4 regions of the Streptomyces sp. NPDC049970 genome follow, and region 3 is predicted to be linked to each of the others. Evidence: riboswitches for the same ligand, from Rfam matches in the RefSeq annotation. Region 3 holds a riboswitch; each other region holds the start of a gene.
What was found. Region 3 has a riboswitch for cyclic di-AMP ahead of AB0I83_RS18465 (LysM peptidoglycan-binding domain-containing protein). Riboswitches for the same ligand answer to the same signal wherever they lie in the genome.
Positions count from the first base shown of each region.

Region 1 (4,205 bases), on a different contig from region 3:
CCGGTGGAGCTCGCGACCTGGCGTTACGCCACCGAACCCGTACGGCTGGGAGGGCAGGACGTCGCGGTGGGGGACCCCGTCCTGGTGGTGCTGGCCGCCGCGGACCGGGACCCGGAGCGGTTCCGGGACGCGGACACCCTGGATCTCGCCCGGAGTGACAACCAGCACCTCGGTTACGGTCACGGAATCCACTACTGCGTGGGTGCGCCGCTGGCCCGGCTGGAGGGGCGGGTGGCCCTGGCGACGCTGCTGCGGCGCCTTCCCGACCTGCGGCTCGCCGCGGAACCTGATGATTTGCGATGGCGGGGCGGGCTCATCATGCGTGGACTGCGCACGCTTCCGGTGGAGTTCGATCCCGGGCATCGGTCCGCAAAAGGTGACACTCTGTCAACTCTGTGACTTTCACGTGATCTCCGCTGCATCGACTTGTGACACACGTTCGAGTACGGCTAGGTTCACCGTTCGACTCACCCGTCACATGTCAGTCACACGGAAGGCAATCCCATGGGCTCCGCGAACGGCAGACACCGTCGCCCTCGTCAGGCACCCGCCATCGTCGTCGCCGCGGGCGTCACGGGATCGGCCATCGCCATCCCGCTGCTCGGTGCGGGCGGTGCGCAGGCCGCAGAGGCCACGACCTGGGACCGGGTCGCCGAATGCGAGAGCGGTGGCATGTGGAGCGCCGACCTCGGTAACGGCTACTACGGCGGTCTGCAGTTCTCGCAGGACACGTGGTCCGCCTACGGCGGCACCACGTACGCGCCCCGCGCCGACCTCGCGAGCCGCTCGCAGCAGATCTCCGTCGCGGAGAAGGTGCTGGACGACAAGGGTCCGCAGGCGTGGCCCAGCTGCGCGGTGATCTCCGGGCTGGCGCTCGACGGGACGCTGCCGGGTATCGACCCGGGCGGCGAGCCGTCCGCCGAGCCGTCTGACAGCACGGCCCCGTCGGACACCGCCTCCTCCGAGGCGCCCGACGAGGCGGACGGCACCGACGCGAAGGACGAGACGGACAAGGTTCCGGCAGGCGAAGCCGCCGACAAGGGTGACGAGACCGAGGCGTCGCCGTCCGCCGAGCCGTCCCCGCAGGCGACCGGGAAGTCCGGCGCCTCGAAGGGTGACGACGGGGAGACGGGCGGAAAGCACCGCGGTACGCCGGCCCCGGAGGCGGGTAGCGGGTCGGCGGATACCGACGGGCGCGAGTCCGGCCGGCACGCCTCGCGGGGTGACTCCGAGGCGCGCCAGGGCGCGGACGAGGGGACGTACACGGTCCGCGAGGGCGACAACCTCTGGGCGATCGCGGACTCGCAGGAGCTCGCGGGCGGCTGGACCGCGCTCTACGAGGCGAACAAGGCGGAGCTCGGCTCCGACCCCGACCTGATCCTTCCCGGCCAGAGCCTGGACCTGGACCTCGGTCCGGACGCGAGCGACTCGCAGCCGGAGACCCTGGCCGCCAACTGATCAAAAGCGCGAAAACACCCCGAAATCGGGGGTAGTTCAGAGGCCTATGTCCACTTATGCGTAAGTGAGACATGGGTCTCTTTGCTTGAACTGGCGGCCCGCGTCCGTCCTGTCCGCCCATATCCGCTCCGACCTGCGCGAACGGGCCCGAGTGTCATTGTGTTACGCGCTGATTGACCGTTATGCCCGCCTTTGAATGTGGGGGTTGCGTGTGTTTACGGTCGGAGCCGCTCGCACCGCGGGCACCTTCGACCGTCACGCCGAATCCTGCCGTCGGTCGGAGGGAACGACGCGTAAAGCGCCGTAGGCAGGAGCGGGGGACCCAGGTAAGTGCCGGACCCGGCCGTCGGAAGACGGGCGAGGGACGGCTCGGGGTGAAGTCGTCCGCGAGCGCGGGCGACCGGGCAACTCACAGGCCCGAACCCGACAGCTCACCTCGTAGGCGTCGGTGAGGAGAACGATGCTGCTTTCCACCAAGGGCAAGCACCGCCGCCCGTCCAAGGCCGTCCGTATCGCCACCCTGGCCGGCGTCACCGGTGCGGCCGTCGCCGTCCCGCTGATGGGCGCGACCGGCGCTTCCGCCGCCTCCGTCGACACCTGGGACGCCGTCGCCCAGTGCGAGTCCGGCGGCAACTGGTCCATCAACACCGGCAACGGCTACTACGGCGGTCTGCAGTTCTCGCAGTCCAGCTGGGCCGCCGCCGGCGGTACGCAGTACGCGGCCCGCGCGGACCTGGCCAGCAAGGACCAGCAGATCGCCGCCGCCGAGAAGCTCCTCGACCTGCAGGGCCCGGGCGCCTGGGGGTGCGCGGGTGCCGGCGGCCTGACGAACGACGGTGTGGACCCGGGCGTCGACACCGGCTCCTCGAAGAACGGCGACACGGCCCCGAAGGCCGCGCCGGAGCGCAAGGCCGAGAAGCCCACCACGCGCAGCGAGAAGCGCACGGCCCCCAAGGAGACCGTCACCACCCCGACCGGCCAGAAGGTCGAGAAGGGTGACGGCGAGTACAAGGTGAAGGCCGGCGACACCCTCAGCAAGATCGCCGACGCGAAGAAGGTCAAGGGCGGCTGGGAGAAGCTGTTCAAGCTGAACGGCGACATCGTCGACGACGCCGACCTGATCTTCCCGGGCCAGCAGCTCCACCTGACGAAGTAGCGGACCGGGGTTTCCTCCTCCCTCCCCGGCGGTCCGGCCCGGCGTGCACCACCCCCCTGCGCGCCGGGCCGGCGCCGCGCCGGGCACCCCGCGTCGGGGCTCCTCCACGGGTCGCCGCGAGGGGCCGGGCCGGGGCGAGTGTTCAACTGTTGTGGTTACCTGCCAGTAGATTTCCGCAGCTTTGCCCGTAATGAAGGTCCTTGGGTCCTTTTTCGTCCCAGGGGGCGGGCGGACGGCCGATTGAGCGCGCCGAGCCGGTTAGGCTCGTGGCGCAAGGCCACAGTGACCCTGCACAACCAGTGTCAGATCCCAGAAGGAGATGCCTCGTGCCGTCCATCGACGTCGTCGTAGCCAGGGAAATCCTCGACTCCCGGGGAAACCCCACGGTCGAGGTCGAGGTTGGCCTCGACGACGGCAGCACGGGACGTGCTGCCGTCCCGTCCGGCGCCTCCACCGGTGCGTTCGAGGCCATCGAGCTTCGCGACGGTGACCCCAACCGCTACCACGGCAAGGGTGTCGAGAAGGCCGTCCTCGCCGTGATCGAGCAGATCGGCCCGGAGCTCGTCGGTTACGACGCCACCGAGCAGCGCCTCATCGACCAGGCGATGTTCGACCTGGACGCGACCGAGAACAAGGGCTCCCTCGGCGCCAACGCCATCCTCGGTGTCTCGCTGGCCGTGGCGCACGCCGCGTCCGAGGCCTCCGACCTCCCGCTGTTCCGCTACCTCGGCGGCCCGAACGCGCACCTGCTGCCCGTTCCGATGATGAACATCCTGAACGGCGGCTCGCACGCCGACTCCAACGTGGACATCCAGGAGTTCATGATCGCGCCGATCGGCGCCGAGTCCTTCTCCGAGGGCCTTCGCTGGGGCGCGGAGATCTACCACACGCTGAAGAAGGTCCTGAAGACCAAGGGCCTGTCCACCGGTCTCGGCGACGAGGGCGGCTTCGCCCCGAACCTCGAGTCCAACCGCGCCGCCCTCGACCTGATCCTCGAGGCCGTCAAGGAGGCCGGCTACGTCCCGGGCCGCGACATCGCGCTCGCGCTCGACGTCGCCGCGTCCGAGTTCTACAAGGACGGCGTCTACGAGTTCGAGGGCGAGTCCCGCTCGGCCGCCGAGATGACCGAGTACTACGAGGAGCTCGTCTCCGCGTACCCGCTGGTCTCCATCGAGGACCCGCTGTACGAGGACGACTGGGCCGGCTGGAAGGTCATCACCGACAAGCTGGGCTCCAAGGTGCAGATCGTCGGTGACGACCTGTTCGTGACCAACCCGGAGCGCCTCGCCCGCGGCATCGAGGAGGGCTCGGCCAACGCCCTGCTCGTCAAGGTCAACCAGATCGGTTCGCTGACCGAGACCCTGGACGCCGTGGAGCTGGCCCAGCGCAACGGCTTCAAGTGCATGATGTCCCACCGCTCCGGTGAGACCGAGGACGTCACCATCGCCGACCTCGCCGTCGCCGTGAACTGCGGTCAGATCAAGACCGGCGCCCCGGCCCGCTCGGACCGTGTCGCCAAGTACAACCAGCTGCTGCGCATCGAGGAGATCCTCGACGACGCCGCGGTGTACGCCGGCCGCTCGGCGTTCCC
Region 1 covers NZ_JBFALP010000011.1:147,724-151,928, forward strand. The annotation lists gene AB0I83_RS20675 (cytochrome P450) at 1-399, shown strand, start outside; gene AB0I83_RS20680 (transglycosylase family protein) at 505-1,458, shown strand; cyclic di-AMP (ydaO/yuaA leader) riboswitch at 1,780-1,918, shown strand; gene AB0I83_RS20685 (transglycosylase family protein) at 1,919-2,614, shown strand; gene eno (phosphopyruvate hydratase) at 2,941-4,205, shown strand, end outside.
Region 1: linked by a shared signal. The riboswitch ahead of AB0I83_RS20685 (transglycosylase family protein) and the one ahead of AB0I83_RS18465 (LysM peptidoglycan-binding domain-containing protein) in region 3 are both predicted to bind cyclic di-AMP.

Region 2 (4,205 bases), on a different contig from region 3:
ACCACAGGGGGGAGTGGCCCGCCGCCGGATCTCCTGGCGGGGCGACCGGGATGCCGCTCGGTACGGGGAGCGGCGGTTCAGAATCGGTCACCTGGGATGGACGCTAAGCCCGGGGCGCGAGGAAGAGGCGTAATGACAGCTATTGCCCTCGGATGCGGTTTCGTTTCCACCGAATGACCGGGAAATTCAGTCGGAGTCCGGCAATCCGCGCAGGCCTCGCGTCAACTCATCGGTAAGTAGTACCTGGTGGAGAGTGGTGATATGGCCGGGCCCTAGGCTGCGGCCATGGACGTACTCATCAATGTCTTCGTGGCCCTGCACATCATCGGGATCGCCTCCCTGCTGGGCGGGTTCCTGACCCAGACGAAGGCCATGGGCGCGGGCACGGCCCGGTTCGTTCCGGCCATGCTGCACGGCGCGCTCACCATGCTCGTCACGGGCATCGCCCTCGTCGGGCTCAACCAGGCCGACGACCAGAGCGTGAACAACGTCAAGATCGGGATCAAGCTGCTGATCCTCGTCGTGATCCTCGCGCTCGTCTATGTGAAGCGCGACGACGAGAAGGCCGGCAAGGGGGCCTTCGCCGCGGTCGGCGGGCTCACCGTCGCCAACATCTTCATCGCCGTGCTCTGGACCTGAGCGGTCGGGCCGGGCTCCCGGCCCCCGAGGCGGCCCGAGCGGCCTGTTCGTGCGGGTGGAGGGGCCCGGGGAGCGATCCCGGCCCCCTCCACGGCTCCCGGCGGTGAGCCGTCAGTCGTGTGTCGCACCGGGTGCGGTCACCGGGTGCGTCGCCCCCGACGTGTCACGCCGGGCGCACACTGCCGTAGATCGGCATGTAGTAGATCGACTCCTCGCGGACGTTCGCACCCGGCTTGGGCGCGTGGATCATCATGCCGCCGCCCTTGTAGATGCCGACGTGGCTGATGTCGTCGTAGAAGAAGACCAGGTCACCGGGTTGCAGATTCGAGGTCGATACCCGTGTGCCCACCTTGACCTGGTCCCACGTCGTACGCGGCAGATCGACACCGGCCGCCTTCCAGGCCGCCCGGGTGAGCCCGGAGCAGTCGTACGAGGACGGCCCCGTCGCACCCCAGACGTACGGCTTCCCGATCTGGGCGCGGGCGAAGGCCAGCACCTTGTCGGCCTTCGACGCGTAGCCGCTGTCGGAGCCGGTTCCCGTGCCGGAGCCCGCGTCCTTCTGGGCGGTCTCCTTCGAGGCGCGCCCGGACCGCGCCTTGTCCGCGGCGGCCTGCTGCCTGGCCAGTTCGTCGGCCTTGCGCTTGGCCTCCGCCTCCTTCCTGCGCTCCAGCCCGGCGAGCCGCGCCTTCTCCTCGGCGGTCAGCTTCGACAGCAGCGAGCGCGCCTCGGTGAGCTTCGTCTGCACCTGCTGCTTGCTGCCGCGCAGGGTGGCCTGCGACTTGGTCAGCGTCTCGAGGCTCTTCGTCGCCTCGACGCGCTTCGCCGCCGCCTCCTTCTGCTGCGTACGGAAGTCGGTGACCGTCTTCTGCTGCTGGCTGGTCATCCTTGCCATCAGCTGGTCCTGGTCGAAGTACGACTGCGGGTCGTCCGCCAGGAAGAACGTCGCCGTCGGGGCGATCGAGCCGCTGCGGTACTGGGCCGCGGCGTACCCCCCCAGTTCGCGGCGCGTCTCGTTGAGCTTGTCGGCCCGCCGGGCCGCCGCCTCCAGCAGTGCGTCCACTTTCGAGCGCTGCTCGGCCGACGACGCCTTCGCCTGGTTGTACTGCTGGGTCGCGGTACCGGCCTGCCGGTACAGGGCGTCGACCTTCTTCTGCACTTCCTCGATGCTGGGCTTGGGCTCGGCCGGGGCAGCCGTCGCGCTCTGGGTGGAGAGCAGGGTGACGGAGGCGAGCGCCGCCGTCGTGAGACCGACCACAGGTGTGGTCGTGCGCAGCCGCGTGCGCCGCTTGCGATGCGATGCCAAGACCGGCATCTCCTTCCGTGGACCGCCTACCGGGTTAGCTGTCGGGTTCGGGCGGAACGGAAGGCTGCCCTACGGTCCGGCGGAGACGGACCGATTCACCCCGGTGTTGCGTGTGGGTCCCCGGTTCCGCGCTCCCTCGTGGGAGTACGGATTCGGCGGAGGGTGCCCGCGCGGCGTGGTTCGCCTCGATCGGTTACGGGACACCCGTCGCAGCACGCTAACCAACTTGTGGTGCCTGTGTGAAGGTTGATGGTCGATATGCCCGATACGTTTTCGTGACCTTTCTCCGACGCGGTTCCGGGCCGTCGCGCGGCGGTCCGGATACTCACGCACCGTCGGCGGTTCGTCCCGTTGCGTGCGCGGAGCGGGTCCTTGTCACCGATGCGGCCCGGGCTGTCGGTGCGTCCGCCTAGACTTGTGAGGCGATGAGCAGCCTCTTTGACGACAGTTTCCTGACCGGCCTCCAGCAAGCAGAGGCAGGCCCCCCGCCGCCCCCCGAGGAGCACGCGCCCGAAGCGGTGCCGGAGGGCCTCTTCGGGGAGGTCTTCGACGCCCCGCCGCAGCCCCGCGACGCTTACTACCGCGACGGCGCGCCGCGCCCCGTCGTCGACTCCGCCGCGCTGCTCGACGGGCTGAACACCGAGCAGCGCGCCGCCGTCGTGCACGCCGGGTCCCCGCTGCTCATCGTCGCGGGTGCCGGGTCGGGCAAGACCAGGGTGCTCACCCACCGCATCGCTCATCTGCTGGCCGAGCGCGGGGTGCACCCGGGGCAGATCCTCGCGATCACCTTCACCAACAAGGCCGCGGGCGAGATGAAGGAGCGCGTCGAGGACCTCGTCGGCCCGCGCGCCAACGCCATGTGGGTCATGACGTTCCACAGCGCCTGCGTGCGGATCCTGCGCCGCGAGTCGAAGCTCCTCGGTTTCACCTCGTCGTTCTCGATCTACGACGCCGCCGACTCCAAGCGACTGATGGCACTGGTCTGCCGCGATCTCGACCTCGACCCGAAGCGCTTTCCGCCGAAGTCGTTCACGGCGAAGGTCTCGAACCTGAAGAACGAGCTGATCGACGAGGAGACCTTCGCCGGTCAGGCCGCCGAGGGTCTCGAGAAGACCCTGGCGCAGGCGTACGCGCTCTACCAGGCGCGGCTGCGCGAAGCCAACGCACTGGACTTCGACGACATCATCATGACCACGGTCCACCTGCTCCAGGCGTTCCCCGACGTCGCCGAGCACTACCGCCGCCGCTTCCGGCACGTGATGGTCGACGAGTACCAGGACACCAACCACGCGCAGTACACCCTGGTGCGCGAGCTGGTCGGACCCGCGGGCGAGGCAGACGCCCCCGGCGAGCTGTGTGTCGTCGGTGACGCGGACCAGTCGATCTACGCCTTCCGGGGCGCGACCATCCGCAACATCCTCCAGTTCGAGGAGGACTACCCGGACGCGAAGACGATCATGCTGGAGCAGAACTACCGCTCCACCCAGACGATCCTCTCCGCGGCCAACGCCGTGATCGAGCGCAACGAGAGCCGCCGCCCCAAGAACCTCTGGACGAACGCCGGCACCGGAACCCGGATCACGGGCTACGTCGCCGACACCGAGCACGACGAGGCGCAGTTCGTCGCCACCGAGATCGACCGCCTCACGGACGCCGGGGAGGCGAAGGCGGGCGACGTCGCCGTCTTCTACCGTACGAACGCCCAGTCCCGTGTCTTCGAAGAGATCTTCATCCGGGTCGGGCTCCCCTACAAGGTCGTCGGCGGAGTGCGCTTCTACGAGCGCAAGGAGGTCAGGGACGTCCTGGCCTACCTCCGGGTCCTCTCCAACCCCGAGGACACGGTCCCGCTCCGCCGCATCCTCAACGTGCCCAAGCGGGGTATCGGCGACCGGGCCGAGGCGATGATCGACGCGCTGTCGATGCGCGAGAAGATCTCCTTCCCGCAGGCCCTGCGCCGCGTCGACGAGGCGTACGGCATGGCGGCCCGGTCGACCAACGCCGTGAGGCGGTTCAACACGCTGATGGAGGAACTCCGCACGATCGTGGAGTCCGGCGCCGGTCCGGCGGTCGTGCTGGAGGCCGTCATGGAGCGGACCGGCTATCTCGCCGAGCTCCAGGCCTCCACCGATCCGCAGGACGAGACCCGTATCGAGAACCTCCAGGAACTCGCCGCCGTCGCGCTCGAGTTCGAGCAGGAGCGTGCGGAGGACGAGGGTTCCGGGACACTGGCCGAGTTCCTGGAGAAGGTCGCGCTCGTCGCAGA
Region 2 covers NZ_JBFALP010000004.1:319,465-323,669, forward strand. The annotation lists gene AB0I83_RS10210 (hypothetical protein) at 286-639, shown strand; gene AB0I83_RS10215 (NlpC/P60 family protein) at 803-1,951, opposite strand; cyclic di-AMP (ydaO/yuaA leader) riboswitch at 1,950-2,110, opposite strand; gene pcrA (DNA helicase PcrA) at 2,368-4,205, shown strand, end outside.
Region 2: linked by a shared signal. The riboswitch ahead of AB0I83_RS10215 (NlpC/P60 family protein) and the one ahead of AB0I83_RS18465 (LysM peptidoglycan-binding domain-containing protein) in region 3 are both predicted to bind cyclic di-AMP.

Region 3 (4,205 bases):
CGCCGATCCGAGGATCAGTGCCGACGTCTCCCGGTCGGGCTACCCCAGCCCGGCACCCCAGAGGGGCTCGACGTTCAGTTTCATCCTCATGGACGACCCCGAACACGCCCGGCAGAGGCGGATGGTGACGGCGCCCTTCACGATCAGGCGCGTCGAGGCGATGCGCCCCGCAGTCCAGCGGATCGTCGACGGACTGATCGATGACATGCTCGGCGGCCCCCCGCACGCCGACCTCGTCCAGGCGTTCGCCCTCCCGGTTCCCTCGCTGGTGATCTGCGAACTCCTCGGAGTGCCCTACGGCGACCATGACTTCTTCCAGCGGAACAGCGGGGTTCTGATCAGCCGCGTCTCGGCCGCGGACGACCGCGCAGCGGCCCTCGACAACCTGATCGGGTATCTGGACGAGCTGATGGAGGACAAGATCGCCCGGCCCGTCGACGATCTGCTGTCCGGGCTCGGTACCCGGGTCGGAGCCGGTGAACTCTCCCGCCGGGAAGCAGCCGAGATGGGTGTCCTCCTGCTTATCGCCGGACACGAGACCACCGCGAACATGATCGCCCTCGGCACCCTCGCCCTGCTCGAGCACCCCGACCAGCTCGACCTGCTGCGCGACACCGACGATCCGAAGGCGGTCGCCGGCGCGGTGGAGGAACTGCTGCGCTACCTCAACATCACCCACGGTGGGCGCCGTCGGGTCGCCCTGGAGGACATCGCGATCGGCGGCGAGGTCATCAGGGCCGGAGAGGGCGTCATCGTGCCCAACGACATCGGCAACCGTGATCCCGATGTCTTCGCCGACCCCGACCGCCTCGACCTCGGGCGCGACGCCCGACGCCATGTGGCCTTCGGGTTCGGTGTGCACCAGTGCCTCGGCCAGCCGCTGGCCCGGATGGAGCTCCAGGTCGTCTACAGCACGCTCTACCGGCGCATCCCCACCCTGCGGCTGGACGCCCGGCTCGACGAGGTGTCGTTCAAGCACGACGGGGCCGTCTACGGCGTCCACGCACTGCCCGTGGCCTGGTGACCTCCACCCGCACACCTGCCCCACCGAAGAAGGAGCGCTCATGAAAGTGACCCTCGACCAGGACAAGTGCGTGGCGTCGGGACAGTGCGTGGTCGCCGCGGGCGACGTGTTCGACCAGGACGACGACGGCATCGCCGTACTGCTCGATCCCGCGCCGTCGTCCGCCCGCGCCGACGACGTGCATCAGGCCGCGGCGGTCTGCCCGGCACTCGCCATCCTCGTCCAGGACTGACAGCCGCCTCCGGTCCTGGTCCGCCCGGCCGGCCCCCGGCACCTGGCCGGCCGGGCCCCGCGGTGCCGGGGGCCGCGCAACGAGGGCCCGGTTCGGCCGGTGCCGCCGGGTGACACGGCGTGGCGCGCCCGCCCATCCCGGCGCGCCGGGGTGGGCCCGGAGAGCCGGGCTCCGAGAGCCGGGCTCCGAGAGCCGGGCTCCGAGAGCCGGGCTCCGAGAGCCGGGCTCCGAGAGCCGGGCAGGGGCGGTCCGGAGTGCGCGGCTACACCCCGGACCGCCGTCAGCGCGGCCGCCAACTCAGCTTGCCGCCGCCCACCCACCGCACGGAGGCGGGGTCGTCCAGGTCGTGGACCGGGACCCCCGCCGCCGCCGCGGCGAGGAGTACGTCGGTCATGGCGGTCGCCGTTCCGATCACTTCTCCGTCGATCTCCACGACGCGGAAGGGCGGGTCGCCGGGCTGAACGGGCAGCACGGTGATCCGCGGGTTCGAGACGTAGGGGCTGTCGGTCATGAGGGACCGGTTCCACGGCGACACTCGCCTTACGCCCGGATGAACCACTCGTGAGCCTTATGCCCGATTTAATGTCTTTTCTGGGATTGATCCCGTAATCCATAAAAGGCCATTTCGTGTGACCTGAGCCCCTTCGGTAAGGAGCGAAACGCCCGTATCGGACTCTGTGGTCAGGGTCACCTCCCGCACCCCGGACGGGTGGGCGCGGCGCCCGGTTCCCTTGTGCGCCAAGAGGATCGGGTTGCGGGGTGTGGGGTGGATTACAGGAATTCCGAAGAATTGATCTTGTGCGTGAATTGTGATCACGATTTCGGGCTTGTTCCTTTCGCTATTCCTCGCCTACGGTCACCATCACTCCGGATGGAACGCCTAATCCTGCCGCCGTCCGGTGACCCGACCACTTCTCGTACGGCAGGAGCGGGGGACCCAGGTAAGCGCCGATCCGGTTTCCGGGGCGGCTCGGGGTTAAGTCGCATTGTCATGCGGCCGGGCATCTCCAGCTCGAACCCGACAGCTCACTTCGTAGGCGACGGAGAGGAATTCAGCATGCCCGGATTTACCAATGTCCGTCGTTCCAGGACCAGTTCGCTGAAGCGCGGCGTCATAGCCGTGACCACGGGTGGAGTCGCTCTCGCGCTTCCCGTGATCGGTGCGGCCGGTGCCTTCGCCGCTCCGGCCCAGCCTGTTGCCGCTGAAAAGGTGACGACGTCGACTGCCCTGTCCGCCAAGGGAATTGCCGCGAAGGACGCCAAGTCCAGCAGCTATTCGGTTGCCGTGGGTGACACTCTCGCCAAGATCGCACGCGAGCATTCCGTCGACGGCGGCTGGAAGGCCCTGTACGAAGGCAACAAGAAGGCTGTCGGTGAAAACCCCGACCTGATTCACCCCGGTCTGAAGCTGACCGTCGGTGGCAAGGCCGAGAAGAAGCCGGCTGACAAGGCTGCGAAGGCCGGCAAGGCGTCCGAGACCGAATCCAGGGCGTCCGACCGTGCGGACCGTTCGGAGCGCACCGAGCTCGCCGCGCAGAGCACCCCGGCCGTCGAGGCGGCTCCGGCCGCCGAGTCGACGTCGTACACGAACGACCTCGACGGCTGGATCAAGGAGTCGCTGGCCGTCATGGCCGAGCACGGCATCCCCGGCAGCTACGACGGGATCCACCGCAACATCATCCGTGAGTCCGGGGGCAACCCGCAGGCCATCAACAACTGGGACTCGAACGCCGCCGCGGGCATCCCGTCCAAGGGGCTGCTGCAGGTCATCGACCCGACCTTCCAGGCGTACCACGTGTCCGGCACGTCGACGGACAGCTACGACCCGGTCGCCAACATCACGGCCGCGTGCAACTACGCCGCCGACCGGTACGGCTCGATCGACAACGTCTTCGGGGCCTACTGAGCCTCCGGTGGCGTGTGACCCTCCTGCCGCGCACGGCGTGTGACGGAGGGGCAGGAACAGAGGGTGGTGCGGGTTCGGCGGAACCCGCACCACCCTTCCTTCATGTCCGCGTCCGGTCACGTGCGCGAGGGACCGACGGCCGACGGCCCCGCGGTGTTCCGGCCGACTCGGTCCCCGCGACAGGCCGGTCGTGGCCCGGGTGACTGGTCTCGTACAGGTTCGTCGTCCATACTGCCCGCCGTGGAGCAGCGCATAGATTCGAACACTCAGCCCGAGTTCGCCGCGGGGACAGACCCGGCGTACATCCCAGGCCTGACGGCCCCTGCCCCCGCGCGGACGGAGGCGGATGCGGAAGCGGTCGAGGCGGCCCCGGAGGACGTCGGGGAGCCGGATGCGCTCACCAAGGGCGCGGTCGAGCCCGAGGCGGCCGTCGACGCGGTGGAGGGTGCCGAGCCGGTCGCCCCGGCCGTCACCGCCGCTGATCCGGTCGCGCCCGACGCCACGGTCGCGGAGGCTGCCGAAGACGTCGCGGAGCCGGCCGGTGACGTCGCCGATGCGGACCCGGCCGAGAAGGCCGCGGCCGACGGCCCCGTATTCGAGGTCAGCGACCGGCGTGGATCGATCAGGGTGGACGCGGACGGTGTCCGCTTCCGGCTGGACGACCAGGAGGCGGAGTTCGACTGGGCCGAGATCGGTGCGGTCGAGGTCAGGACCGGCCGCTTCGGACGTCGGTTCACCGTGACGGTCCACCTGTCGAGCCGCCGGTGGTTCAACGCGGAGGTCGAGGCCGAGGCCCGTGGCCGCCTCAAGGAGTGGACGGCGGAACTCGACGCGGCACTGGACGCCCACTTCGAGGAGGCCTGACCGAGGCCGGTTCACAGCTGCGCGCCGGGCTCAGTGCGAGCCCGGCGCGCAGCATGCCGTGACGCGGGATCAGGCTCCTGCCGTGCCGTCGAGCACCACCGACCTGGTCAGGTGACGCGGCAGGTCGGGGTCGAGACCGCGCACCGCTGCCCGGGCGATCGCCAGGCGCTGCACCCTGA
Region 3 covers NZ_JBFALP010000009.1:137,363-141,567, reverse strand. The annotation lists gene AB0I83_RS18480 (cytochrome P450) at 1-1,024, shown strand, start outside; gene AB0I83_RS18475 (ferredoxin) at 1,065-1,256, shown strand; gene AB0I83_RS18470 (hypothetical protein) at 1,537-1,767, opposite strand; cyclic di-AMP (ydaO/yuaA leader) riboswitch at 2,124-2,309, shown strand; gene AB0I83_RS18465 (LysM peptidoglycan-binding domain-containing protein) at 2,314-3,162, shown strand; gene AB0I83_RS18460 (hypothetical protein) at 3,403-4,026, shown strand; gene AB0I83_RS18455 (SIS domain-containing protein) at 4,096-4,205, opposite strand, start outside.

Region 4 (4,205 bases), on a different contig from region 3:
TCGCCATGGGCATGCACGCCCTGTGGAACGGCTCGTCGTCCTTCGGCCCGTACGGCTTCTACGCGGTGTACGGGGCGTTCATGGTGCCGTGCTTCGGCCTGGTGACCTGGCTGGCCGTCTGGTCACGGCAGCGGGAGCTCCGGACGCTCTCCACGGAGCTGCCGGTGTACGCGGCGGCAGGCTGGCTCACCCCCGCCGAGCCGTTCGCCCTGGCTTCGATGCGGGCGCGGGGCGTGGCCCGCGACATGGCCAGGCACTGGCACAGCGGGGGCCCGGACCGCGCACGGGGCAGGGCCGCCGCACGGGCGGTCGCGGAGTACGAGTCGTTCGCGACGTCCCTGGCCATGCTGCGCCGGCGGGCCCGCCACGACGGCGCGGACGCCGACTTCGCCCTCCGGGAGCAGGAGTTGCTGCACCACCTCTGGCAGCGCCGGGAGGTCGCGGGTCCCGCCCTGACGTTCGCGGCACGCACCACGGGCCGGATGCGCGCTCACGGGCCGCAACCGCAGTTCCCACGCCGGCAGACCTACGGCGGGCCCGCTCCGCAGCGGATCCCCGCACCGCACCGCCACTACGGCGGCTACAACCCCTACCTGGAGGACGGCAGCCGATCCGCTCCGCCCACACAGGCACCGCCGTCCTGAGCTCTCCCCTCCCGCCGGGGCCGGGCCTCGGACGGGAACCGTCGGGGCCCGGACCACAGGCCGATACGGCGGTCGGCTCGGCCCGCTGCTCCCCGGTCGGTCCGAGGTCCGCCACCGGCGCGGGCAGCCGTCCGGACAGGCCGGCGGCCCTGACGTCGGGGGGTTGTGCGCCAGGGCCGCCGGGGTTTCGGTGCGCCGTGTGCCGGCGCGGGCGCTCAGACCGAGAGGCCCTTGCCGCGCAGCCAGCCCATCGGGTCGATGCCCGAGCCGTCCGCGGTGTGGATCTCCAGGTGCAGGTGCGGGCCGGTCACGTTGCCGGTGGCGCCGACGCGGCCGATGGTGTCACCGGTGCTGACCTTCTGGCCGGCGGTGACGTCCATCGAGGACTGGTGGCAGTACCAGACCTCGGTGCCGTCGTCGAGCTCCAGCACCGTGCGGTATCCGTACGAACCGGACCAGCCGGCCGACTTGACGGTACCGCTGTGCACGGCCTTGACCGGAGTGCCGGTCGGAGCGGCGAAGTCCAGCCCGGTGTGGTGGCCGGAGGACCACATCGAGCCGGACTGGCCGAAGGTCGAGGTGATGGTGTACGACGAGGTCGGAATGGCGTAGCTGGCGGCGAGCTTGGCGAGGCGCTCGGCCTCGGCCTTCTTCTCCGCCGCCTCTTCGGCCGCCTTCTTCTTCGCGGCGGCCTTCGCCTCGGCGGCGCTCTGCTGCTTCGCCGCCTGGGCCGCGGCCTCCTCGGCCGCCGCCTTCTCCTCCGCGGCCCTGACCTCGGCCTCGGCCCCGGCCTGCTGCTGCTCGGCCTGCTGGAGGATGCGGGCGCGCAGCGCCTCGCCGGCGTCCGTGGTGCCCGACTCGGCCTCGGCGGCCGTGATGCCGGCGGTGGTGAGCGGGGAGGCCCCGGTGACCGCGTCCTTGGCCTGGTCGGCGGACATGAACGAGCCCACGCCGGGCAGGGACTTGGCATCGGGAAGGTTGTCCGCGATGGAATCGGGAAGAGAGATGGAGACCGGCGGCTTGCTCTGCGCGGAGGCCATGCCGCCCGCACCGACGGCCGCGATGACACCGACGCCGAGGACCGTGGAGCTGCGGGCGAGGCCACGCTGCTTGGCTACGCGATGCCTACCGCGTACGGGGCGGAGGGAGTCCTCGGTGGGGTTCCATTCCTCCCACGTCCTGCCGTCCTCACCGGGACCGCCGGTCCTGAAGGGTGCCGGAGCCTCGGGGGCAGGCTGATTTGACGCCACGTGGGCGCGCTCCTTTCCTTCCTTCTCGCCTACCGGGTTAGCTGACGGGTTCGGAGCAGGAAGGTCTCCTACGGACGCCTTCGTCCCTCACAGGACTCAGGTGTCTGATTCACCCCAAGTAAATGGTTCCCCGGTTCCCTTGCGGGATTAAGCGCTGCGCACGGTGCCGCCTCTGGCGACGACTGGGACAACCGCGCTGCGTTATCGAACGTTAATAGACACTCGGGTCCGATTCCAAGCTGTTCCCACAGATCTTTCACGACTCGGGCCTGGACTTTCAGGGACCAATCAACCCCAACCGGACGAGTTGAGCGCCCATCAGCTCCATAACATTTTCTGACGTTGCGTCAAATGTTATGCGCAGCGGCACCCTTCGACCACGGACGGTCGTGGACGGTCATTCACGATCCCGCCCCACGATCTTCACCGTCCTCCGCCGTGCGGGCTGCCCCCGCGCCGGCCGCCCCACCGCGAGGAGCGCGAGGTCGTCCGTCGACCGGCCGCCCGTGTGCAGCCGTACGTCGTCGGTGAGCGCGGAGAGCAGTTCCTCGGGTCCCGGGAAGAGCCGGCCGCGCAGCCGGGCCGCCGGGTCGTAGAAGACCCCCCTCGCGTCCCGGGCCTCCGAAAGCCCGTCGGTGAACGCCAGGAACGTCGCCCCGGACGGCAGAGCCCACTCGTCCGAACGGTCCGGCCAGGCGTCGAGGCCCATACCGAGCGGCAACGCGGGCTCGGTCGGCGTCAGCACGTCCAGCGCACCGTCCGCGTGGAGCACGATCGGCTCGGGGTGGCCGCGGTTGATCACCCTCAGCATGTCCGAACCCACCGGGATCTCGGCGAGCACGGCGGTCACGAACCCCTCCATCGAGTCGAGCCCGCCACGCCGCGAGCTCTCCCGGGCGAGCGCCCTCTCCAGCCGCTGGACCACTCCCTCCAGCGACCGCTCCTGCTCGGCGGCCTCACGGAACGCCCCGATCACGACGGCCACCGCCGCCACGGCGTCCAGCCCCTTGCCCCGTACGTCCCCGACGACCAGCCGCACCCCGAAGGGCGTGTCCGCGACGGCGAACAGGTCTCCGCCGACGAACTCGTCCGCCTGCGCCGCCTCGTACCGCGCCGCGACCAGCAGCCCGCCGATCCGGTCCTCGGGTACCGGGAGCACCGCGCGCATCGCAGTCTCCGCGATGACCCGCGCCGAGGCCAGTTGTTCGTTGCCGCGCCACACGACGCGGTTGATGACGAGGGAGAGCGCGGCGACGGTGATCAGGGTCAGCAGGTCGGTGATCGGCACGACCTTGGCGAGCACGCCGTCGGAGACCCGGATGACGAGGACCACGAGGGTCGCGGCCACCCCTGTGCGGATGGTGGCGGCCAACGAGAAGAAGGGGGCCGCGATCAGCGGGGCCGCGGCGAAGAGCGGAACGGCGGACACCGCGGTCGGGGTCGCGAGGTCGAAGACCACTCCGACGGCGATCATGAGGGTGGGCAGCAGGCGCACGAGCCTCCGGGCGCGCGCGTTCCCCTCGGCTCGACCTCGCCCTCGTACGTCCCGCTTCCCCACCTGTGCACTCCCTGCCCGCTCCGCCCACGGCTGCGGACGGTACAGCGCTCCACCCCGGCCTGACGGAGCCGCGCCGTGCGGCGACCCGTCGTCGGCCTGTGGGAGGAGCGCACCGGAGCCCCGTGTCCCCCGATGGTCAGTCGGAGAGCCGGCGCCGCGCGTACGTCGTCAGTGCATCCCGTACGAAGACGGCGGTTCCGTCCCCGTGGCGATCGTAGTTCTTCCCGAAGCGGGGATCGGCGACGTACATCTCACCGATGCCCGTCACATACGAACGAGTGACCTCGGCGGTCGCCGACAGCCACTCGCAGTGGCGGCGCGCGATGTCCTGCACCTCGTCGCCCCCCGGCTCCAGGCCGGCCGCCCTCGCCTCGCCGTAGTCCCGGGCGATGGCGTCGTGCGCGCCCTGGAAGCCCGCGCGCCCGTCCGGGCTCAGCCCGCGCCACCACCGGTCGCTGCGCTCGTACGCCTCCTGGCCCCAGCGCTCGGTCACCTCCTGCTCGTGCACCGTGTGGTCGAAGCCGTCGAACACTTCCTCGGCCATGAGCCCTTCCCCTTCCTCGGTCCTGTGGAGAGTGGTCCGCACCGACGCGATCTGCCGGCCGATGCGCTCGCGCTCCTGCTCCAGCAGGCGCAGATGGGCCCGGAGCGCCACGGAGGTGTCCCGCTGCCCCTCCAGCACGTCCTTGATCGCGGGCAGTGAGAGGCCGAGCCCCCGCAACAGGAGGATGCGCTGGAGCCTGACCAGCGCGT
Region 4 covers NZ_JBFALP010000015.1:17,186-21,390, forward strand. The annotation lists gene AB0I83_RS23375 (PrsW family intramembrane metalloprotease) at 1-644, shown strand, start outside; gene AB0I83_RS23380 (M23 family metallopeptidase) at 860-1,894, opposite strand; cyclic di-AMP (ydaO/yuaA leader) riboswitch at 1,906-2,058, opposite strand; gene AB0I83_RS23385 (PP2C family protein-serine/threonine phosphatase) at 2,292-3,452, opposite strand; gene AB0I83_RS23390 (MerR family transcriptional regulator) at 3,589-4,205, opposite strand, start outside.
Region 4: linked by a shared signal. The riboswitch ahead of AB0I83_RS23380 (M23 family metallopeptidase) and the one ahead of AB0I83_RS18465 (LysM peptidoglycan-binding domain-containing protein) in region 3 are both predicted to bind cyclic di-AMP.